DNA from 2 places in the Staphylococcus saccharolyticus genome. Region 2 is predicted to be linked to the other one. Evidence: a T-box and tRNA genes for the amino acid it is inferred to sense, from the RefSeq annotation. Region 2 holds a T-box; the other holds one or more tRNA genes.
What was found. The T-box of region 2 lies ahead of serS (serine--tRNA ligase). A T-box ahead of a tRNA ligase gene usually reads a tRNA of that ligase, here a tRNA-Ser.
Positions count from the first base shown of each region.

Region 1: it has a tRNA-Ser gene. The T-box ahead of serS (serine--tRNA ligase) is inferred to sense a tRNA for this amino acid. The anticodon was not compared.

Region 1 covers NZ_UHDZ01000001.1:2,219,309-2,230,906, forward strand. Annotated here, with positions in the region: partial or broken gene treP (PTS system trehalose-specific EIIBC component) at 1-1,080, opposite strand, end outside; tRNA gene DYE57_RS10910 (tRNA-Ser) at 1,324-1,416, opposite strand; partial or broken gene DYE57_RS10915 (glutamate synthase subunit beta) at 1,479-2,942, opposite strand; partial or broken gene gltB (glutamate synthase large subunit) at 2,961-7,457, opposite strand; partial or broken gene gltC (glutamate biosynthesis transcriptional regulator GltC) at 7,648-8,530, shown strand; gene DYE57_RS10930 (YibE/F family protein) at 8,683-9,795, shown strand; gene DYE57_RS10935 (YibE/F family protein) at 9,792-10,574, shown strand; gene DYE57_RS10940 (GNAT family N-acetyltransferase) at 10,621-11,085, opposite strand; gene DYE57_RS10945 (NUDIX hydrolase) at 11,099-11,488, opposite strand.
Region 2 covers NZ_UHDZ01000001.1:3,723-15,320, reverse strand. Annotated here, with positions in the region: gene sph (sphingomyelin phosphodiesterase) at 180-1,160, shown strand; gene serS (serine--tRNA ligase) at 1,725-3,011, opposite strand; T-box leader at 3,096-3,310, opposite strand; partial or broken gene hutH (histidine ammonia-lyase) at 3,394-4,896, opposite strand; gene DYE57_RS00035 (NAD(P)H-hydrate dehydratase) at 5,245-6,060, shown strand; gene gyrA (DNA gyrase subunit A) at 6,219-8,822, opposite strand; gene gyrB (DNA topoisomerase (ATP-hydrolyzing) subunit B) at 8,858-10,783, opposite strand; gene recF (DNA replication/repair protein RecF) at 10,794-11,598, opposite strand, start outside.

The sequences.
Region 1 (11,598 bases), 2.2 Mb from region 2:
TCGTTTATAGACATACCAAGCCCCAAAAGTTGTATAACCTTGACATATATTTGAGATGGCTACTATCGGCCATAAATATGTGCCTCCTAATCGACTACCCATCAACTGAAAATCAACAGCTAAGAACATATGGTGTAAACCTGTAATAACAAGCGGTGCATAAACCAAGCCATAGATAGCTCCACCAAGCCAACCAACGTGTTCAAAAACAAAAGTAACTGCGTTGGTAATACCAGTACCAATAAGAAGTACGACAGGACCAACAATAATAAACGCTAAGAATCCAGTCACAAGCAAAGCAACTGGTCCAACAACGAGCACTTTAATGGAGGCATGAACTACTTTGTTTAATACTTTTTCAAGTTTTGCTAAAATATACGTTGCTATAAGAACCAGCAATACCTGTCCTTGATAATTAAGTTGTTTAATATGTAAACCAAATATATTCCAAGTTGGTATATTCGTTTTGCCGATATCGTATTGAGAGACAAGTTGGAGATTCACCGAGCACTAAACCTAATATAGGACTCCCACCAAATACTCTCATACTACTCCATCCAATTAAAGCTGGTAAAAATATGAAAGCTGTGTTTGCAATCACATTGATGATATCGGAAATATCTGCAATTTGTGGATACATTTCAATTAATTTTTCAGGGCCAAATAAACCTTTCATAGTAAGTATATTGCTAATACCCATGAGTAAACCTGCAGTAACTATAGCCGGCAATATAGGGATGAAAATGTCTCCCAATAATTTAATTAAACGTTGTAATGGATTACCCTTTTGTGCAGCTGCTTTTTTTTCTCATTTTTTGATGATGCTTCAACGCCTGTTTCTTCAATAAATTGTTTATATACTTCATCTACTGTACCAGGTCCTATAACTATTTGATATTGATGGTCTGCTTTAAATTGTCCTTTTACTAGTAGATTTTCATCTAATACAGTTTTATCAACTTCACTATCATTTTTTAGCACTAATCTTAGACGTGTTACACAGTGTGTTGCTTTATCTAAATTTTGCTTTCCACCAATTGCTTCAACAATGGCATTTACATCTTTTCTTTTTACAGCCATACATTTCACTCCCTTACTTTCTTATAAAAAGTATAACTTGTCTAGATAAGTTATATAAAGGCTTACATGAAATCGTAAAAAAATAGATACTGGCCATTCTAAATTTAACTCCTCTAAATAATGGATTAATTCCGAAATTTCGCTCGTGTTTATAAAGATTACAAATACAATATAAAAAAGGCAAATACTCATTAAAATAAGTACTTGCCTTTTGTATCTATTAGTCTTGGAATTTAATTCTAATGGCGGAGGAAGAGGGATTCGAACCCCCGCGGCCCGTTAAGGCCCTGTCGGTTTTCAAGACCGATCCCTTCAGCCGGACTTGGGTATTCCTCCAAAGAACACAATAACAATCATATAATAGCGTTCATTAAAAGTCAATATAATTATTATTGTATCTACACTAGAATTTTATTACTTAAATATTTATCAACTGACTGGGCAATAGCACGACCTTCTTTAATGGCCCAAACAACTAAACTTTGCCTGCGTCGAGCATCCCCTGCTGCAAAAATTTTAGGATGATTAGTTTGGAAGTCAACATTGTTTGCTACAATCTTATTACGTTCAGTATGAATCTCAAAAGCATGTGGAACAGTTGTCTCCGTTCCAATAAAACCGATAGATAATAAGACTAAGTCAGCAAGCCAAAATCGTTCAGGCCCATCTTCTATGACCATACCATCAGACGTTTCCTTTAATATTTGAGTGTATAGTCCTCTAACATTACCTTGATCGTCTACATCATATCGCATTGTTTGAACTCCTTAAGCACGTGGCTCTTGACCGAACTTAGCTTCATATTCTTTATGGGCATAATCCATCTTAAATACAGGCATTGCCAGAGGCCATGAGGTGTTACTTTCAAAAGTTATTTCTTCGGGTTGCTTAGTATATTTATTAAACTGAACGATAGATTTACAGTTCTCACGCAACGCAGTAGCCACACAATCGGCTTCAGTATCACCAGCACCTATGATTATAACATTCTTATCTTTAGCAGTGATAGATACATCATCAATCTCACCATTTAAATACTGAGTTTGTTCAGTGAGGTAAATCCATAGCGAAGCGTATTCCAAGCCCCATGCGTCCCTCTAAAGGTAAGTCTCTTGCATTTTGAGAACCTGTACAAAGAATAATTGCATCAAACATCTCTTCAAGTGTTTCTCGACTCATATCAACACCAATTTCGACACCTGTTTTAAAAACAATTCCTGCCTCCTTCATCAATGATATCCTGCGACGAACAACTTCTTTATCTAGTTTCATATTCGGTATACCATACATTAGTAAACCACCAGATTCATGCGCTTTTTCATACACTGTCACTTTAAACCTTTAATATTCAATTCTTCTGCTGCTGTAAGTCCAGCTGGCCCACTACCTACAATTGCAATTGTTTGGGGTTTATTGTCTTCAGGATATTTAGGTTGAACCCATCCGTTATCATACGCTTCATCTATAATCGTACGTTCGATACCTTTAATCGCTACTGACTCCCTATTAATTTTCATGACACAAGAATTTTCACAAGGGGCTGGACATACTCTTCCAGTAAATTCAGAAAAATTATTTGTTTCGCTTAATCTCTCATATGCCGTTTTAAAATCTTGATGATAGACTAAATCATTCCATTCAGGAATGTAGTTTCCTATAGGACAACCTATCGTTTCTCTTCCATAAGGTTGACCTGTTTGACAAAATGGTGTCCCACAATCCATACAACACGCACCTTGAATTGAGGCATCCTCCTTTGTAAAACGTTGTTGAAACACTTCATGATTAGAAAGACGGTCTACCAAAGACAATTCTGATAGAGACTGTTTATTATATTTCATAAATCCTTTAAATTCGCCCATGATAAATCCCTCACTTTCCTAATAGATAACTGCTGGTTGTAATTCTTTTTCAATATTTTTTCTATCATCGTAGAACGCTGCAAGTGTTGCCTCGTCTTCACGTTCAATTTTACGTTTTTGTAAATCAATCTTTTGCATCATTAATTTATAGTCTTTTGGAATAACTTTCACTACAAATTGTTCAACACTTTCAAATTGATCCAATAATTTTTGAGCTTTAGTACTATGAGTATATTTATAATGCGCTTCAAGCATCTCTCTAATTAGAGTCTTTTCTTCTTCATGACACACATCACTAAATTCTAAAGTTTCCAGTACATTTACCTTTTTAAATCTTTCTACATCTGAAGGGAAGATATAACTCACACCACCACTCATACCTTGACCAAAGTTTTTACCTACATCTCTTAAAATAATGACATGTCCGCCAGTCATATATTCGAGTTCATGATCACCAATACCTTCTACTACGACATCAGCCCCACTATTTCTTATACAAAAACGTTCTTCTGCCTTACCATTGATATAAGCTTTACCTTTGGACGCTCCATAAAAGTTAACATTACCAACAATAATTTCATTTTCTCTTTTAACATTAGGTGCTTTAACAATAACCGTTCCACCGGATAAGCCTTTCCCAACATAATCGTTGGCATCACCTGTATGATGTATGGTTAAACCTTTCGGTGCATAGGCAGCTAAACTTTGTCCCGCATGACCTTCTGTATATACAAAAATTGTATCTTCAGGCAATCCTTCTTCACCGTAATGTCTTGTAATAGAACTACCTGTAATAACACCTACATCGCGTTGTTCATTATTTATAACATAACTACCAGTAAATGAATGACCACTCTCAATACTGTGTTTCGCATCTGGATATAAATAATTTAGATCAAAACCTATATCCAATGGATGTTGTTAAGAAATTTCCTTTGTATTCGGTCCATCAAAGTATTCGATTAAATTCTCTATTTGAATTGTAGCCGCTTTACTTCCAACTTTTAGTTGAGACGAACGCTTAAGAAAATCTGTACGTCCAACTAACTCTTCTACCGTTTCTAAACCTAATGAAGCTAAAATTTCCCTTAGTTCCTCAGCAACAAAGTACATAAAATTCACAACATATTGTGCCTTTCCTCTAAATAGAGCACGTAGATCTTTGTTTTGTGTCGCCACACCTACTAGACATGTACCGTTATGACACACTCTCATCATAATGCAACCTAAAACAACGAGCGGAGCTGTGGCAAAGCCAAATTCTTCTGCCCCAAGCGCACATGCGTATGCAACATCCTTTCCTGTTAGCAACTTACCATCCGTTTCTAATTTCACACGGCTACGTAAATGATTGAGTTTCAGTGTTTGGTGTGTTTCAGCTAGACCGATTTTCCAAGGTACACCTACATGCTGAATACTTGTCTTAGGTGATGCCCCAGTTCCACCATCGTAACCACTAATCACGATTTTGTCTGCAAAAGCTTTTACTACGCCTGAAGCTATTGTACCTACTCCTGTTTTGGATACGAGTTTAACTGCAATATCTGCCTCTATATTTGAATTTTTCAAATCATGTATAAGTTGAGCTAAATCCTCTATTGAATATATATCATGATGAGGTGGCGGAGATATCAAACCGATACCTACTGTTGAACCCCTAGTTTCAGCTATCCATGGATACACTTTTGAACTAGGTAACTGACCCACCTTCCCCTGGCTTAGCGCCTTGCGCAACTTTTATTTGAATTTCTCTAGCGTGTTGCAAATAGTCACTCGTTGCACCAAAACGACCAGATGCAACTTGTTTTATCGCACTTATTTTATTGCTACCATCTTTTTGAGTTTCATAACGTGATGGGTCTTCGCCGCCTTCGCCACTGTTACTCTTACCACCTATTTGATTCATCGCTTGAGCTAACGTCTCATGTGCTTCTGCTGAAATAGACCCATAACTCATCGCACCAGTGTTAAAACGTTTAACAATCTCACTTGCAGGTTCAACTCTACTAATATCTATCGCACGTTGAGGTTTGAATCCTAACAAATGTCGTATATGATCAATACGTTTAAAATTTACTTCCTCTGAAAATTCCTTAAATAGCTCATAATTATTGTCTCTACATGCATGTTGTAACAGGAAAATTATACGAGGATTAAAGGCATGATGCTGACCTTGTTGTCTCCATTGGAATGTACTTCCTGATTCAAGGTAGTCTGACGCACCACTTTGTCTAGCTTTATTCTCCTCATCAATTTGTTCAATACTAATACCAGATAATTTCGATTGAGTACCCGTGAAATATTGATCAATAACTTTTTGAGATAAACCAATCGCTTCAAAAATTTGTGCACCTTGATAACTTTGAACCGTAGAAATCCCCATTTTAGCCATCACTTTAATAACACCTTCAGATATTACATTAGAGTATATGTGTCGACGTTCCTAGTCACTTCATCTGAAAGCTGTCCTTGGAGCGTTAATTGTTCAATCGTACGCTGAGTAAAATAAGGTACCACCGCATTTGCACCATATCCGAGCAGACAAGCAACATGGTGAACTTCTCTAGTTTCTCCCGATTAAACAACTAGACTAGTCTCCATTCTTAAACCTTCACGAATTAATAATTGGTGAATATGACTCAATGCTAGTAACATTGGCATCGCATAACCACTCTCATTTACAAGTGGCTTATCATCTAAAACTAAAATTTTTGCGCCATTTTTAACAGCTTTTATCGCTTGTTTGCCTAAGTCAGTTAAACTATTCTCAAGTTGATCAGTATATAACGTAGATAGATATGTCACTTTGAAACGTGTTACATCTATAGTTGCCAACTGAGCCTCAGTTAAGACTGTTTTTTTTAATTGGATACGTTGTAACGCAGAAACATCAGGATGAAGTAAATTTCCTTCGCCACCTAAATAGGATAGTTCGCTAGTGACGATTTTCTCTCGATATGCGTCAATTGGAGGGTTTGTTACTTGTGCAAACAATTGTTTAAAATAATTAAACAATGATTCAGGCTTATCATTCAGTACAGCAATAGGTGCATCATAACCCATAGCTCCAATAGGATCTTTCCTATTTGTTACTAACTCCGTCATATATTTGCTTATATCTTCTTTTGTATAAGCGAACTGTTTTTGTAAACGGAATAATGTATCATCACTCCACTCAGAAGGTTGATAGTCAATATTATCTAAATCATACGACGTCTTATTCTCTTTTAACCATTGTTCGTAAGGTAACTCATTCGCAATATCTGCTTTCAACTCATTATTCTCTACAACTTTATTTTGTAAAAAGTCGACCAACAATAGCTTTCCTGAATTCAATTGCCCCTTAAAAGCCACATTTTCTTCAGGAACGTCAATTACACCTACCTCAGATGAAAAAACAATAAAATTATCTTTAGTTATAGTGTAACGACCTGGCCTTAATCCATTACGATCGGTAAGTGCACCAATTTTATCTCCATTACAGAACGAAATCATTGTTGGTCCATCCCATGGTTCCATTAAATAACTATAAAATTCATAAAAAGCTCTTACATTTTTATCATTCGATTTATTATATAACCACGGTTCTGGAATCAAGAGCATTACTGCTTTTTCTGGTTCCATAGCTAACAATAGAAATTCTAAAGCATTGTCTACAATAGCTGAATCACTTACGTCCTCATCTACGTTAAAACGAACTTTATTTTTTCATCTTTAAACAATGTTTCAACGAGTTTACTTTGTCGCGCTCTCATCCAATTAACGTTACCTTTTATCGTATTGATTTCACCATTATGCATAAGCATACGATTAGGATGTGCACGTTTCCAACTTGGGAACGTATTTGTACTAAATCTAGAGTGTATAAGTCCTAACTTAGATTGAAAGTTTTCATTCTGCAAATCTAGATAAAGACCCTTAATTTGATCGGAACGTAACCAACCTTTATACGCTATTGTTCTATTTGATAAACTTGTAAAATATATATCTAACGAGTGTTCCTCACCATATTTTTCAATTTGCTTTCTTGCTAAAAATAGTTGTTTTTCAACTTCTTTAACTCCTCTAATATTTACAAATACTTGTTGAATATAAGGCATAGTATCTGCAACATGCTCAGCAATAGCATTTGTATCTACAGGAACATCTCGATATCCAATAACTTTAAATCCTTCTCTTTCAAAGTAATGATTAAATTTCGTTTCATGTATAGAGTCTTTCACTTGTTCATTAGAAAAAATAATCCCACGGCATAATGACCTTCACCGGGAACTTGTATATCTGATAATTGATCAAAAAACTTAAATGGAATTTCTGTCATAATCCCTGCGCCATCTCCAGTGATACCATCAGCCCCAACACCGCCACGATGATCTAGTCGACGCAACATTTCTAAAGATTTTTAATAATATCGTGAGATCTTTTATTATCCATATTGGAATAAAACCCAATACCACACGCATCATGTTCTTCACGATAATCATATAACCCCTTTTTTAACTTCTCATTGTACATGATGCACACTCCATTATTAGAATTTTATGACAATTTTGGTTTGATAATAATTATTATAATGTAATATATTTATCTGTTCAATATATAAATTAGATTAAACCTATCTAATAATTAGAATGATTTAGCAGAGTATTGCTATATTAGTTTTGTTTACAGAATTTTAATATGGAGTTTAGGAGGGGTTTACATTATGGATATAAAGCAACTTAAATATTTTGTAAAGGTCGCACGTCGTGAACATATTTCAGATGCTGTACTAGAGTTGAATATAGCTCAATCTGCCATTAGTCGACAAATTAATCAACTTGAAAAGGAATTAAATGTCATACTTTTTAAAAGAAGTGGACGAAATATTATCTTAACTACAGAAGGTAAGCAGTTACTCTCTCAAGCTACTCAAATATTAGATCAAATCGATAAGACTGTTCAATCTTTTCAACAGCAATCTTCTACTGACCGACGTACAATTTATGTGGGTTATGAGGAAAGTGACGTATCACAAATGATGTTACCGCTCATTCAATCTTTTGAACAACAAAGTACTAGTATTATGACTCCACAATTGATGTGCTATAAGACAATGATGGAAGACTTAATTACAGGTGTGTTAGACATAGGAATAACCGAATTGACTGAGGAAATCACAACTGAATCACAACTGCAAATGATGCCTTTATTTGAAGAAAATTATCATATATATGTACCTAAAGATCATCCTATCGCTTATGTCAATTCATCCCTTACTGTCTCAATTTGAAACTGAACCTTTATATTGCCTCACACCGTTTGCCAAAAGCATCAAAAACAAATTGAAGGTAGCGACAAAGTCTAAAGTACACTTCCTATCAAACAAACAACTAGCACAATATGTCTTACGTCAAAATAAAAGTTTTGTGATTTGTTCTCAAAACATCAATTTAAATGACAATAATGAATGGGTAGACATTCCACTCATACATACAGAACTAAAGCGTACAATATGCGCAGTCACACGGTTTGATAATAAAAAAACGGACATTAAATTAGCATGGAACTTGATTTACAAATTAATGAACAAAACAACACCATACTAATGGTTAAATGATTTATTATTTGATTCTTACCTATCAGCTATCAATACTAAAATTTCAATTAACATTCTTTATAAATTTTTGTAATCAATAAATAATGGTCGTATAATCACTATATCAATTTAATTGAATAAATTGAGAATTGAGGTTTTAAAATGCAATTCAAAACTTTTTTTAAAAATCCTTTCTCTTGGATGTTGATTACTTTTGGCTGTTTATTTTTGACTGCTTTTATATTTACATTTTTTAATGATAAATTTTATAATATGCCAATCGGTCAAATCACTCAAGTCAATCATGTTCATTCCGAAAAGGTTACAGATAAACAACATAACAAAGACATAAAATACAAGGAGAAGCTAACTCTAAAGATTCTAAATGGCAAATTTAAAGGGCAAACAACCACGATTGACCACCAATATATGAAATCACAAGTAGATTCAGAATCATTCTCAAAAAATGATAAAGTTTTATTACATATTTCTAAAAAAACTAGTGATGCAAATATTATAGAGAAAAAACGTGATAGTTTAGTTGTTGCAATTACAGGAGTTTTTCTACTGACTATCCTAATTGTTGGAAGAAAAGTAGGTCTTCAGTCTATACTGTCACTGATTGTAAATACTATTGCCGTAATAGGCACAATATATATACACAATCAACACGGTCAAACCAACCTTTTCTTATTAATGACAGGCGCAATTATTTTCGCAACTTCACTCACACTATTACTTGTCACGGGTTGGCATATGAGAACACTCGTTACCATAATAAGTGCACTCATAGGTACTTTCTTATGCGTGAGTATCACTCATATAATTATTAAATTGACAGGTGGTAATGGTATAAAATATGAAACTATGACATTCCTAACACTCCCACCTAAAGACGTATTTCTAGCTTCCGTCTTAATAGGAACATTAGGTGCAGTTATGGACGTAGCTATTACAATTGCAAGTGGTATGTATGAAATTCTTCAACGTACACCCACTATTTCAATGAGACGCTGGGCACTCGCTGGTCGTAATATTGGACAAGATATCATGGGTACAATGACGAATATTTTACTCTTTTCTTATTTATCCGGTAGCTTACCAATGTTTCTGATTTACTTAAAAAATACCAATACAATTACTTACACAATTTCAATGAACTGGTCATTAGAAGTTGCTAGAGCAATAACTGGTGGTATTGGCATTGTCTTAACTATACCTATAACCATTGCATTGATGGAAATTTGGTTTAAATTGCGAGGTGTTAAACAATGAGTGTCATTACTATCCTAGGACTCTTACTACTTATTTTAATGATGATTTTCGGAGGTAAGAAAGGACTCATATCTTTCTTTACATTATTTTTAAACTTCATCATTCTTATTATAAGTATCCTCTTAATTATTTTTGGTACACCTATTTATTTAGTTACATTTTTCTTTTGCATTGTCATAGCAGCAATTAATTTATTCGTTTTAAATAGTTATAATGTAAAAACGCAGGCAGCTTTTATTGGCACTATTGTAACAACTCTAATTTTAATATTATTGATTTTCTTTTCAATAAAACTAGGTCACCTTCAAGGATTCGCCACAGAACAACAAGATGAAACATACGTCTACTCGATGAATATTGGAATTGATATGGTGCAATTTATGGTATTTACAATTGTTTTAGCAGTCATAGCCGCTGTTATTGATTTAGCTATTACCATTAGTTCACCCATGTACGAATTAAATGAAACTAATCCAAATTTAAATCAACATCAACTATTTCAATCAGGTATGCGCGTGGGGAGAGAGATTCTAGCAACCTCTGCTAACACAATTTATTTAGCCTATTTTGGTGGTCAATTGACGTTATTCTTTTGGTTCTTTAAATTGCATTATTCCTTTGGACACATCATTAACTCTAAGATATTCACACAAGAATTCGTTTCTATTCTTCTTGGAGGAATCGCTGTAACCATAAGTATCCCGATTACTGCTTGGATTACAGCATTTATGATTAAACGTACGAACTATAAAAGCTCCTCTACTACACAAAAGCATTAAAAATATCCCACTGCTATTGTGTTTAATAGTGATGGGATATTTGACTTTATAAATAATATTTCATGATATGAACAGGTCTGCCGACTAATAAACTATCATATGTATGAATATAACCAGCTTGACAATACAAATGAATCGCCTTTAAATTATCAGTATTAACTGCAAGCGTGATTTCATTTACCTCTGGAAAGTTCTTTTTAACGTATTTAGGTAATATTTGAATAGTTTTCTTACCAATTCCACGGCCTCTATATCGACAATCAACACTAAAAGATCTAAAGAAAACTGCATTGCGATTATTCGCATAGTCTTTAGGCCCATTACCTTCGTGTAAAGTAAAAAAAGCTACACACGAACCATTTTCCATGACTAAGATAGGATGACGTTCTTTATCATGTTGTGCAGATATAATGTTATCTATCGGTGTCTTTGTAAATATTGAATCATTAGGAGAAATCTGTATAGCTTCTACGAATGGATATAAATGAGGTTCATACGCTTTTAAAAACATGCCTTTACTTTTGTTACTCCTCTTTCAAAAAATTATCTATCCAAGTTATCACTGCAGGTGCTATATAAGTAGTATCTTCAATATCAAACCATTGTATATCTGTAATTTCATTATCTGTATGAATTTGAGACCAGTCAATAAACCTAGTCGTTCTATAACCGTTAAGTTCAGTTAATGTATCATGTTGTGGATATGCTTCACCTACGACTGTTCCTATAAATTCCAGTTCATGCGTAGTTAAATCCAATTGTAATTCTTCTTTAAGTTCTCTTTGTAAAGCTACGACATAGCTTTCACTTTCATCAATTTTACCGCCTGGGAAATAATATTTATTTCTATGACGAACTTGAACTAGTAACAACTTATTATCCTTTTCTTCAACCAAACATACACATTTAATCATTGCTAATCCTTCCCTATCTCTTTCTTAAACACTTCAAAAAACTTTTTATATTTAGTATTATGTTACCATAAATTAAATTATGCAGTGGTTTAACTCAATTGTAACTAATT
Region 2 (11,598 bases):
ATATAAAATTTTGAATCAATATAAAAATGACACTTTCTATTGAATACATTCAATTTTAAAAAATCATCCTTAAATTTTTAATTTATTATTAAAATTTTATTTAGATATAGTAATTTTCAAAAACAACTTAATTTTGTTTGATATAATCACACCATCAAATGAAATGAGGTGTAATAAAATTGAATTGGCAACGTAAATGTATCTTAACTACTTTATGCATATTAAGTAGTTTATTCTTAGTATTTTTGACAGTTACATATGCAAGTGAACGCAGTCCTGAAAACAGCCTTAAAATTACTACACATAACGTTTATTTCTTACCTACAGCAATATATCCCAATTGGGGACAATCTCAGCGCGCTGATTTAATTTCAAAAGCTGATTATATACAAGGTCAAGATGTCGTAATTTTTAATGAATTATTTGATAAAAAAGCATCAAATCGACTTTTAACAAACTTACAATCACAATATCCTTATCAAACACCTATTGTTGGTAAAGGCACAGAAGGTTGGCAAAAAACATCTGGTTCTTATAGAAAAATTAAAAAAGTAAGCGGTGGTGTTGGTATTGTAAGTAAATGGCCAATTGTTGAACAAGAACAACATATTTACAAAAATGGTTGTGGCGCTGACAAGCTAAGTAATAAAGGCTTTGCGTACATTAAAATTAATAAAAATGGTAAATATCAACATATTATCGGTACTCACCTTCAAGCTGAAGATCCAACATGTCTTAAAGGAAAAGATCAAACTATTAGACAGAGTCAAATGAATGAAATTAAACAATTTATTAAAGATAAAAATATTCCTAAAAATGAACCTGTATATATCGGCGGTGATTTAAATGTTATTAAAGGGTCAGATGAGTTCAAGCAAATGCCTGATAACTTGAATATTTCATTACCTACACAATTTGAAGGTAACGAATATAGTTGGGATACACGAAGCAACAGTATTGCAAAATATAATTATCCTAAATTAGATCCTCAACATTTAGATTATATTTTATTAGATCGAGACCATGCGCAACCAAGCTCATGGCATAATTATACACACAAAGTGAAGTCACCAGAATGGTCAGTAAAATCTTGGGGTAAAACTTACAAATATAACGACTATTCAGATCATTATCCACTTTCTGCATATGCATCAAATTAACATTAGTATATGTAAAATAGATTTTTAAATATCATTGCTTAAAAAGGGAGCTATAATGAAATCAAACATTGATTTCTTAATATATCTCCTTTTTTACTTTCAATATACTTAAACATGCATTTATCATTGTAAATATTATAATGCTACATTATGAAGGCAGTACTATTCTAAAAAGTAGCATCATAGCAATCACGCTTATAATTAAAAAAAGTATTTCCAACACCTAGACATTTTAATAGACTCAAATTGTCACATGGCTAAAAAATAAATACTGTCGTGTTGTAACTATTAAGATTATACATTTGTTTTAGACTACCGTTTGTATTCGGTTAGACAAACATCTCAATTATATTTCTTTCCTAACAACGTTTTAAAACATACAGAATTTCAAGAATTACTCTAGACTTTCTTTTACAAAAACTAACATGTCTCAAATTCTAATAACTTTTCTAAACTTAAATAGGTGGTATAACTTATTGTTTGATAAGATCTATTCCTCTAAATAAAAAGAGTAGACAAGAATCTTAAAGATTCCAATCTACTCACTTGTGTATTTAAATCACATTATTTAATTGGTTTTTCAATTTTAGTTTTACCACCCATGAATGGTACTAATGCTTCAGGAATTGTGATTGTGCCATCCTCGTTTTGATAGTTTTCAACGATAGCTGCGAATGTACGACCAACAGCTAAACCACTACCATTTAATGTATGTACTAATTCCAGTTTAGAAGAAGTATCACGTTTGAAGCGAATATTTGCACGACGTGCTTGGAAATCAGTACAGTTTGAACAAGAACTAATTTCTTTATAATCATTGTAACTTGGTAACCAAACTTCTAAGTCATATGTTTTACTAGCACTGAAACCAATGTCACGAGTACATAAGATTACACGACGATAAGGTAAGCCTAACTCTTCTAAGATAGCTTCAGCATTTTGTGTCATTTCTTCTAAAGCATTCCAAGAATCTTCAGGCTCTACAATACGAACCATTTCAACTTTATCAAATTGGTGTAAACGAATTAATCCTCTTGTATCTCTACCAGCTGATCCTGCTTCACTACGGAAACATGCAGTTTGAGCTGTAAATAATTCTGGAAGTACACCTGGTTGAATAATTTCATCTCTGTAGAAGTTTGTTAAAGGTACTTCAGCAGTTGGAATCGTGTATAGACCTTCTTTTTCAACTTTAAATAAATCTTCTTCGAATTTAGGTAATTGGCCTGTACCAAACATTGTATCAGCATTAACTAATTGAGGTGTCATCATTTCAGTGTAACCATGTTGCGTTGTATGTTTAGTTAACATGTAGTTCATTAAGGCACGTTCTAATAATGCACCATCTTTAGTAAGGTATACGAAACGAGCACCTGATATTTTCGCAGCACGTTCAAAGTCTGCCATTTTTAATTCTTCAACTAAATTCCAGTGTGCTTTTGGTTCGAAGTCAAATTCACGAGGGGTGCCCCATTTTTTTAATTCAACATTTTCTTCATCAGAAGCACCTTGAGGTACGTCATCATTAATTAAGTTAGGGATACGAATTAAAATGTCTCTTATTTTATTATCAACGTCATTAAGTTGAGTATCGATGTCTTTAATTTCGTCACCTAAGTTACGCATTTCTGCAATAACATCATCAGCATTTTCTTTGTTACGTTTTTTTTGAGCGATTTCTTCACTCACTTTATTTCTTTTCGCCTTCCTTTCTTCAGTTTTACTGATCAATTCACGGCGTTGTTCATCTAATTCTAAAACTTGGTCAACAACTTTAGGATCGTCGCCTCTTAATTCAATTTTGCTCTTAACTTTCTCAGGTTCATTTCTAAATAAACGAATGTCTAACATGTAACCTTCATCCTTTCCCAAATGAAATATATATAATATGGGTAACTCACGTGAAAAAAATAATAAAAAAAGACCACATCCCCGACAAGGGACGTGGTCTACGCGTTGCCACCCTATTTAACAATTTAAAATAAATAATTAGAATATTTACTCTAAATTGCACTTAACTAAAATAACGGTTATTGCCGATTGTTCTTATATAGTAGGTAGATTCGCATTAATGTCGATTACTTGTTCTCACTCACCACAAGCTCTCTGAAACCGTGTCATCCATGTTACTTAGCCTACGAACAATGTTTTATTAAGTTAATTTTAATATAGCAAAGTCATTATAACATTTCAAGTTATTTTAAAATTGCAACCATTCTTTCATATTTAAATTTCATTCATAATATGCATGGGCTTTTAAATATTGAGAGACCACTTCAATATCTTTATGGAATTGTCGATCTTTTGTGATTGAAGGTACAATTTTACGGTATTCAATATATTTTTCATAGGTTTTTGGTGAAAGTTGATTGATACCTTTTTCTTCAACAGCTTGTAATACGACAATATACTCCATGGCAATCATACGTCTTGTATTCTCAATCATTTGATACCCGTGTCTTGAAGCGATAGTTCCCATTGACACATGGTCTTCTTGATTTGCTGAAGACGGAATGGAGTCCACACTTGCGGGATGTATAAGGGTTTTATTTTCCGAAACAAGACTAGCTGCTGCATACTGCATAATCATTGCACCACTCTGTAATACAGGCTCTGGATTTAAAAATGCAGGTAAATCACCATTTAACTGTGGATTAACTAAACGTTCTAGACACCGTTTAGACACATTTGCTAATTCACTTACACCGAGTTTTAGATGATCTAATGTAAATGCTATTGATCGACAATGGAAGTTCCCACCAGAAATAACGAATGTTTTATCTCCCTCATCAAAGATAAGCGGATTATCATTGGCAGCGTTCATTTCAAATTCTAACTTCTCTTTAACATCATTAAAAACTTGAAAGCTTGCGCCATGAATTTGCGGTATACAACGTAAGGTATATGCATCCTGAACACGTAACTCAGCTTGATGTGTCGTTAATTGAGAATCTTTAAGTCATTGTCGCATACGTTGTGCTACTTCAATTTGTTCTTGAAAGTTTCTTATCTTTATGCACGCATTCATCATACGCATCAATTATGCCGTTAAGTGATTGATGCGTTAGCGAGGCAATCATTCTGCCTGATACGCCAGGTCTTCTGCTTCAATACAATTAATCACTCCTTGCGCTGTCATCGCTTGGGTACCATCGATAAGCGCTAACCCTTCTTTAGCTTGTAATTTTAGTGGCTTACGTCCTAATTTATCTAAGACATCAAAGCTTGTTAGTTGTTGACTGTCATAATAAACATCACCTTCTCCTATAAGTCCGAGTGCCAGATGAGATAAGGATGCAAGATCTCCGTATGCCCCTAAAGAACCTTGTTGAGGAATGACTGGGATGATGCGTTCATTAATAAAGTATTTCAATTGTTCTACTAATTCTAGTGTTACCCCAGAGTGACCCTTCAACAATGTGTTTAGGCGTAATATCATCATGACTAATGCAACTTCTTCTGAAAATGGCTCCCCTATACTACATGCATGCGAACGTATTAGGTTGACTTGTAATTCATTATATTGTCCTGAATCAATGCGAACATCACTAAATAAACCGAAGCCTGTAGTGATACCATACATCGTTTCCTTTTTTTCAATAATACGTTCAACAACTTGACAACTATTCCTTACGCACTCAAGTGCTTCTTCTCTAATATCAATATGTAAATCTTGATTTAAAAGTTTCTTAATCTCTTTAATCGTTAATGACTCCCTATCTAAAAATAATATCATTGAAACAATCCCTTTATATGAAATTTTAATAATAATATATTTTTAAAATTTAATAATATATTATTAATGTGCTATTTTAATGAATTAAAGTATATATAATATAGGATTTGACGGATAAAATAAGTAACTTAGTCATCTCAATATAAAGAGTTTGAATAAACTATTGACGAAAGTCATTTACAGGTATAGTATTTTCTATTGTATTTATATAAGAGAAGACTCAAAGTAAGTAAAATGACTGTTTATTTAAATATAGTTAAAACAAAAACTCCTCATGCGAGTTTTAGCTTTTAATCTAATAACTTTTACAACTATTTAAAACATTACTTTTTAGGGAGGTTAAGTATTATGGAAACGTTAAACTCAGTTAACATTCCTATAAGAAAAGATGAAACGCATAAAGGTGATTATGGCAAAATCTTATTAATTGGTGGTTCTGCTAATATGGGTGGCGCGATTATGCTTGCTGCACGTGCTTGCGTTTATAGTGGCAGTGGTTTAATTACTGTAGCAACTCATCCTAATAATCATGCTGCGTTACACTCTCGTTGTCCTGAAGCAATGGTTATTGATATTAATGATACGAAAATGCTAACAAAAATGATTGAAGCGACTGATAGTATTCTAATTGGACCAGGTCTAGGTATCGATTTTAAAGGTAATAATGCCATTACATTTTTACTTCAAAATATACAGCCACATCAAAACTTAATTGTTGATGGGGATGCCATCACTATATTTAGTAAGTTGAAACCTCAAATTCCAACGTGTCGTGTTGTTTTCACACCACATCAGAAAGAATGGGAACGTTTAAGTAGCATTTCAATTGAAGAACAAACTTATGAGCACAATCTTGAAGCGGTTGAGCGTTTAGGTGCTACCGTTGTACTAAAAAAGCATGGTACAGAAATCTACTTTAATAATGATGAAGTCTACAAACTACCTATTGGTACACCTGCGATGGCTACTGGTGGTATGGGGGATACACTTGCTGGTATGATTACAAGTTTCGTTGGACAATTTGATAATTTTAAAGATGCAGTGACAAGTGCTACATACATGCATAGCTACATTGGTGAAAAACTTTCTGATAAAATGTATGTAGTACCACCTTCTCGATTAATCAGTGAGATTCCATATGTAATGAAAGAATTAGAAGGTTAATAGTTATTAAAAAACATGCCTAGCATAGCTTTTTTCATTTTAAAGCATGTTAAGCGTGTGTTTCTTTAAATAATTTAGACATCCTTAGAAAATAGGTAAGTCTAAAAAAACAAGTTCTCACACCTTATGATGTCAGAACTTGCTTTTTATATTATATGTTATTCATCACTATTTTCATTATCAGATGCACTTTCGATATCTTCATTCACACGATCCATGAAGTCTTGTCTTAAATCAATGTGACCATCATTATCACTTGTTTCTACATTTACCGTTGTTTCTTCATTAGAAGATTGTTCATCACTATCTTCATCTTGTAGCTCTTCTTCTTTAACCTTAGCAACTGTTGAAACAAATTGACCATCGCCTAGTTTCATTAGACGGACACCTTGAGCAGCACGTCCATTTTGAGAAATGTCATGAACATCAATTCGAATAATGACACCCGAGTTAGTTACAACCATTAAGTCTTCTTCGCCAGTAACGGTTGTAATACAAACGATATTTCCATTACGTTCTGTGATTGTAGCTGTCTTAATACCTTTACCACCACGATTAGATAATCGATACTCACTTACTGGTGTACGTTTACCATAACCATTTTCAGTAACAACTAAGACTTCATCTTCACTTTCTGCAAGTGCAACATCAAGACCTACTACGATATCACCTTCGCGTAGTGTGATACCCTTAACACCTGCTGCAGTTCGACCTAAAGGACGCAATGTAGATTCTGGGAATCTAATAAGTGATGCATGCGCTGTACCAATTAAAATATCTTCATTACCATTAGTTAAACGTACCGCAATTAATTCGTCATCTTCTTTGAAATTAATCGCTATTTTACCATTTCTATTGATACGAGAAAAGTTACTTAATGATGAACGTTTTACGATACCTCGTTTTGTCGCAAATACAAGGTAATCATCTTCACTTTCAAGATCTTTAACGGCAATCATCGTACTAATATTCTCATCGTTCTCAAGTTCTATCGCATTAACAACGGGAATACCTTTAGATTGTCGTGAAAGTTCAGGTACTTCGTAACCTTTGAGTTTGTAGACACGACCTTTATTGGTAAAGAAGAGAACATGATCATGTGTACTTAGCGTTACTAATTGACTTACAAAGTCTTCTTCCAATGTATTCATACCTTGTACGCCACGACCACCACGGTTTTGAGAACGATATGTAGATACTGGTAAGCGTTTAATATAATTATTATGACTTAATGTTATGACAATTTGTTCTTCAGGAATTAAATCTTCATCTTCAAGATCATCTAAGCCACCTAATTGAATTTCAGTACGACGTTCATCTCCAAAACGTTCTTTAATTTCAGAGAGTTCATCTCGAACTAATTGAAGTAGAACTTCCTCATCAGCTAAAATTTCTTCCAACTCTTTAATATATTCAAGAAGCTCTTTATATTCAGATTCAATCTTATCTCGTTCTAAGCCTGTTAAACGTCTTAAACGCATATCTAAAATTGCTTGAGCTTGTCGTTCAGAAAGTTTAAATTTCTCTTGTAAGCTTTCCATCGCAATTTTATCTGTTTCTGATTCACGAATTGTAGTAATAATTTCATCGATATGATCAAGGGCAATACGTAGACCTTCTAATATATGCGCACGGTCTTTAGCTTTTCTTAAATTATATTCAGTACGACGTCTTACAACTGTTTTTTGATGCTCTAAATAGTGAATGAGTGCTTCTTTTAAGTTAATTAACTTAGGCCTACCATTCACCAATGCAATCATATTCACACCGAATGACGTTTGCAATGGTGTTTGTTTATATAAATTGTTTAATATAACACTCGCATTTGCATCTTTTCGTATATCAATAACTATTCTAACACCTGTACGTAAACTTGTTTCATCACGTAAATCTGTAATACCTTCAATTTTTTTATCTCTTACAAGTTCCGCAATCTTTTCTATCATTCGTGCTTTATTAACTTGGAAAGGTATTTCAGTAACTATAATACGTTGACGTCCACCACCACGTTCTTCTATTTCAGCACGTGAACGCATTTGAATTGAACCGCGACCTGTTTCATAAGCACGACGAATACCACTTTTCCCTAGAATTAAACCTGCCGTAGGAAAATCAGGACCTTGAATATCTTCCATCAATTCATTAATTTTAATATTAGGATTCTTACTTAAACTAAGTACTCCATCAATGACTTCAGTTAAATTGTGAGGAGGAATATTAGTAGCCATACCAACGGCAATTCCTGCGGCACCATTTACTAATAAGTTAGGGAAACGTGCAGGTAAAACTGACGGCTCTCTTTCATTACCATCATAGTTGTCAATAAAATCAATTGTATCTTTGTTAATATCACGTAAAAGTTCTAAAGTAATTTTAGTCATACGGGCTTCGGTATAACGCATAGCTGCGGCACCATCACCATCCATTGAACCAAAGTTACCTTGCCCATCAACAAGTGGATAACGATAACTAAAATCTTGAGCCATTCTTACCATTGCTTCATAGATTGAAGAGTCACCATGAGGGTGATATTTACCCATGACGTCCCCAACAATACGTGCCGATTTCTTATAAGGTTTGTCAGGCGTCATACCTTGTTCATTTAAACCATACAGGATACGACGATGTACTGGCTTTAATCCATCTCTAACATCAGGTAATGCACGAGAAACAATAACACTCATGGCATAGTCTAAGAATGATTCACGCATTTCACTGGTTATATTTCGTTCATTAATTCTTGATTGAGGTAATTCAGCCATCAAGAGTCCTCCTTCAAATGTTCAGTTCATAATGCTTAGAAATCTAGGTTAGCGTAAACTGCATTATCCTCGATAAATTGTCTACGATTTTCTACAACGTCACCCATTAACATTTCAAATGTTTGATCTGCATCAATCGCATCTTCAAGTCTTACTTGTAACATTGAACGGTATTCAGGATTCATTGTTGTCTCCCATAACTGATCCGCATTCATTTCTCCAAGACCTTTGTAACGAGAGATTGACCATTTAGGTGTCGGATTTAATTCTTGTTTAAGTTTGTCTAACTCTCTATCGTTAAAGACATAATATTTTTGTTTACCTTGAGTAAGTTTGTATAAAGGCGGTTGAGCAATGTATACATAACCCGCTTCAATCAATGGTCTCATAAAACGATAGAAGAATGTCAGTAACAACGTACGAATATGTGCGCCATCTACATCAGCATCTGTCATAATTACAATTTTATGATAACGTGCTTCAGTAATATCAAATTCGCCACCAATACCTGTACCAAACGCCGTAATCATTTGACGAATTTCATTGTTATTTAATATACGATCAAGACGTGCTTTTTCCACGTTTAAGATTTTCCCTCTTAAAGGTAATATTGCTTGCGTTCTTGAATCACGACCCGATTTTGTAGACCCCCCGGCAGAGTCACCCTCTACTAAGAAAATCTCACTTTCTTCAGGATTTTTACTAGAACAATCAGCTAATTTACCTGGTAAGCTTGAAACATCCAATGCTGATTTACGACGTGTTACTTCACGTGCCTTTTTAGCAGCCACACGTGCACGAGATGCCATAATCCCTTTTTCTACAATAATGCGACCAACGGGTGGATTCTCGTATAAGAAACGTTCAAAATGCTCAGAAAATAATCTATCTACAACTTGACGTACCTCAGAGTTACCTAATTTAGTCTTAGTTTGTCCTTCGAATTGTGGGTCGCCATGTTTGATAGATACAATTGCTGTTAATCCTTCACGTGTATCTTCACCAGATAATTTATCTTCTTTGATAATCTTACTTTGGATACCATAGCTATTAAGAACACGTGTTAAAGCACGTTTAAAGCCATCTTCATGTGTCCCGCCTTCGTAGGTATGAATATTGTTAGCATAAGTTAATAAGTTTGTTGCGTAGCCACTATTGTATTGAAGTGCAATTTCAACTTCGATATCATCTTTAGATTGATGTATGTAGATAGGCTCCTCATGTAGAGGTTCTTTATTCTCATTTAATAAATCTACATAAGATTTAATACCGCCCTCATAATGATAAGAGTCTTCACGTACTTCTTCATCACGTTCATCTTTTAAAGTAATTTGAATGCCTTTATTCAAGAAAGCAAGTTCACGTATACGTTTTTGTAAGGTTTCATAATTATAGACAATTGTTTCTGTAAAGATTTCTGAGTCAGCTTTAAAACGTATCGCTGTGCCTGTTTTATCTGTATCTCCGATTACTTTAAGATCAAATTGCGGTACACCTTGTTTGTAAGCTTGATGGTGAATCTTACCATTTCGGTGTACATAAACCTCAAGATCTTGTGAAAGTGCGTTAACTACCGAAGAACCAACACCATGAAGACCCCCAGATACTTTGTATCCGCCACCTCCGAATTTACCTCCGGCATGGAGTATAGTTAAGATAACCTCGACAGCAGGACGTCCCATCTTTTCTTGAATATCAACAGGAATTCCACGGCCATTGTCAGTAACTTTTATCCAATTGTCTTTCTCAATTACGACCTCTATATGATTAGCATAACCGGCTAATGCCTCGTCAATACTATTATCAACAATTTCCCATACTAAGTGGTGCAAACCTCTTTCGGAAGTTGAACCAATATACATACCTGGTCTTTTACGTACTGCTTCAAGACCCTCTAAAACTTGTATCTGTCCAGCACCATAATTTTCTGTGTTGTTTACATCTGACAATGTATTCACCATCACTTTCTCGTTACTTTAGTATTTCACCTTGACTAATGCGGTATACCCTTGCATTAGTCATAATTTCATGATCTATACCTTCAACAGATGTCGTTGTTACAAATGTTTGTACCTTACGTTGAATCGTACTCAATAAATGTGTTTGACGTGAATCATCTAGTTCACTTAGCACATCATCTAAAAGCAAGATTGGATATTCTCCAACTTCAATATTCATCAATTCAATTTCTGCTAGCTTAATAGATAAAGCAGTCGTACGTTGTTGACCTTGAGATCCATATATTTGTACATCCATGCCATCAACGTTAAATCCTAAATCGTCACGATGCGGACCATAAAGACACACGCCTCTCTCTTTTTCTCTTTGTAGATTTTCATTTAACAACGTTAAGACTTCTTCGAGTAAAGAATTTTCATCCTTCTCATCACTATTCAACTTTAAACTTGCTAAATATTTTAATGCTAATGTCTCGCGTTCATTAGTTATACCTGAATGAATCGGTTGAGCGAGTTCTTCTAATTTTTTGATAAAATGCTCTCGACGTAACGTTACCTTTAAAGCATATTCAGCAAATTGTTGATTCAAAACTTCTAACATTGTTGTATCGCTCTTTTGTCCAATTTGTAATTGCTTTAAATAATTATTCTTTTGTTTAAGAATACGCTGGTATTGAGCTAAATCATTTAAGTAAACGGCTGAGATTTGTCCTAACTCCATATCTATGAAACGACGTCGTATCTGCGGAGAACCTTTAACAATATTTAAATCCTCCGGTGCAAAAAGCACTACATTTAAATGTCCTATATATTGAGTT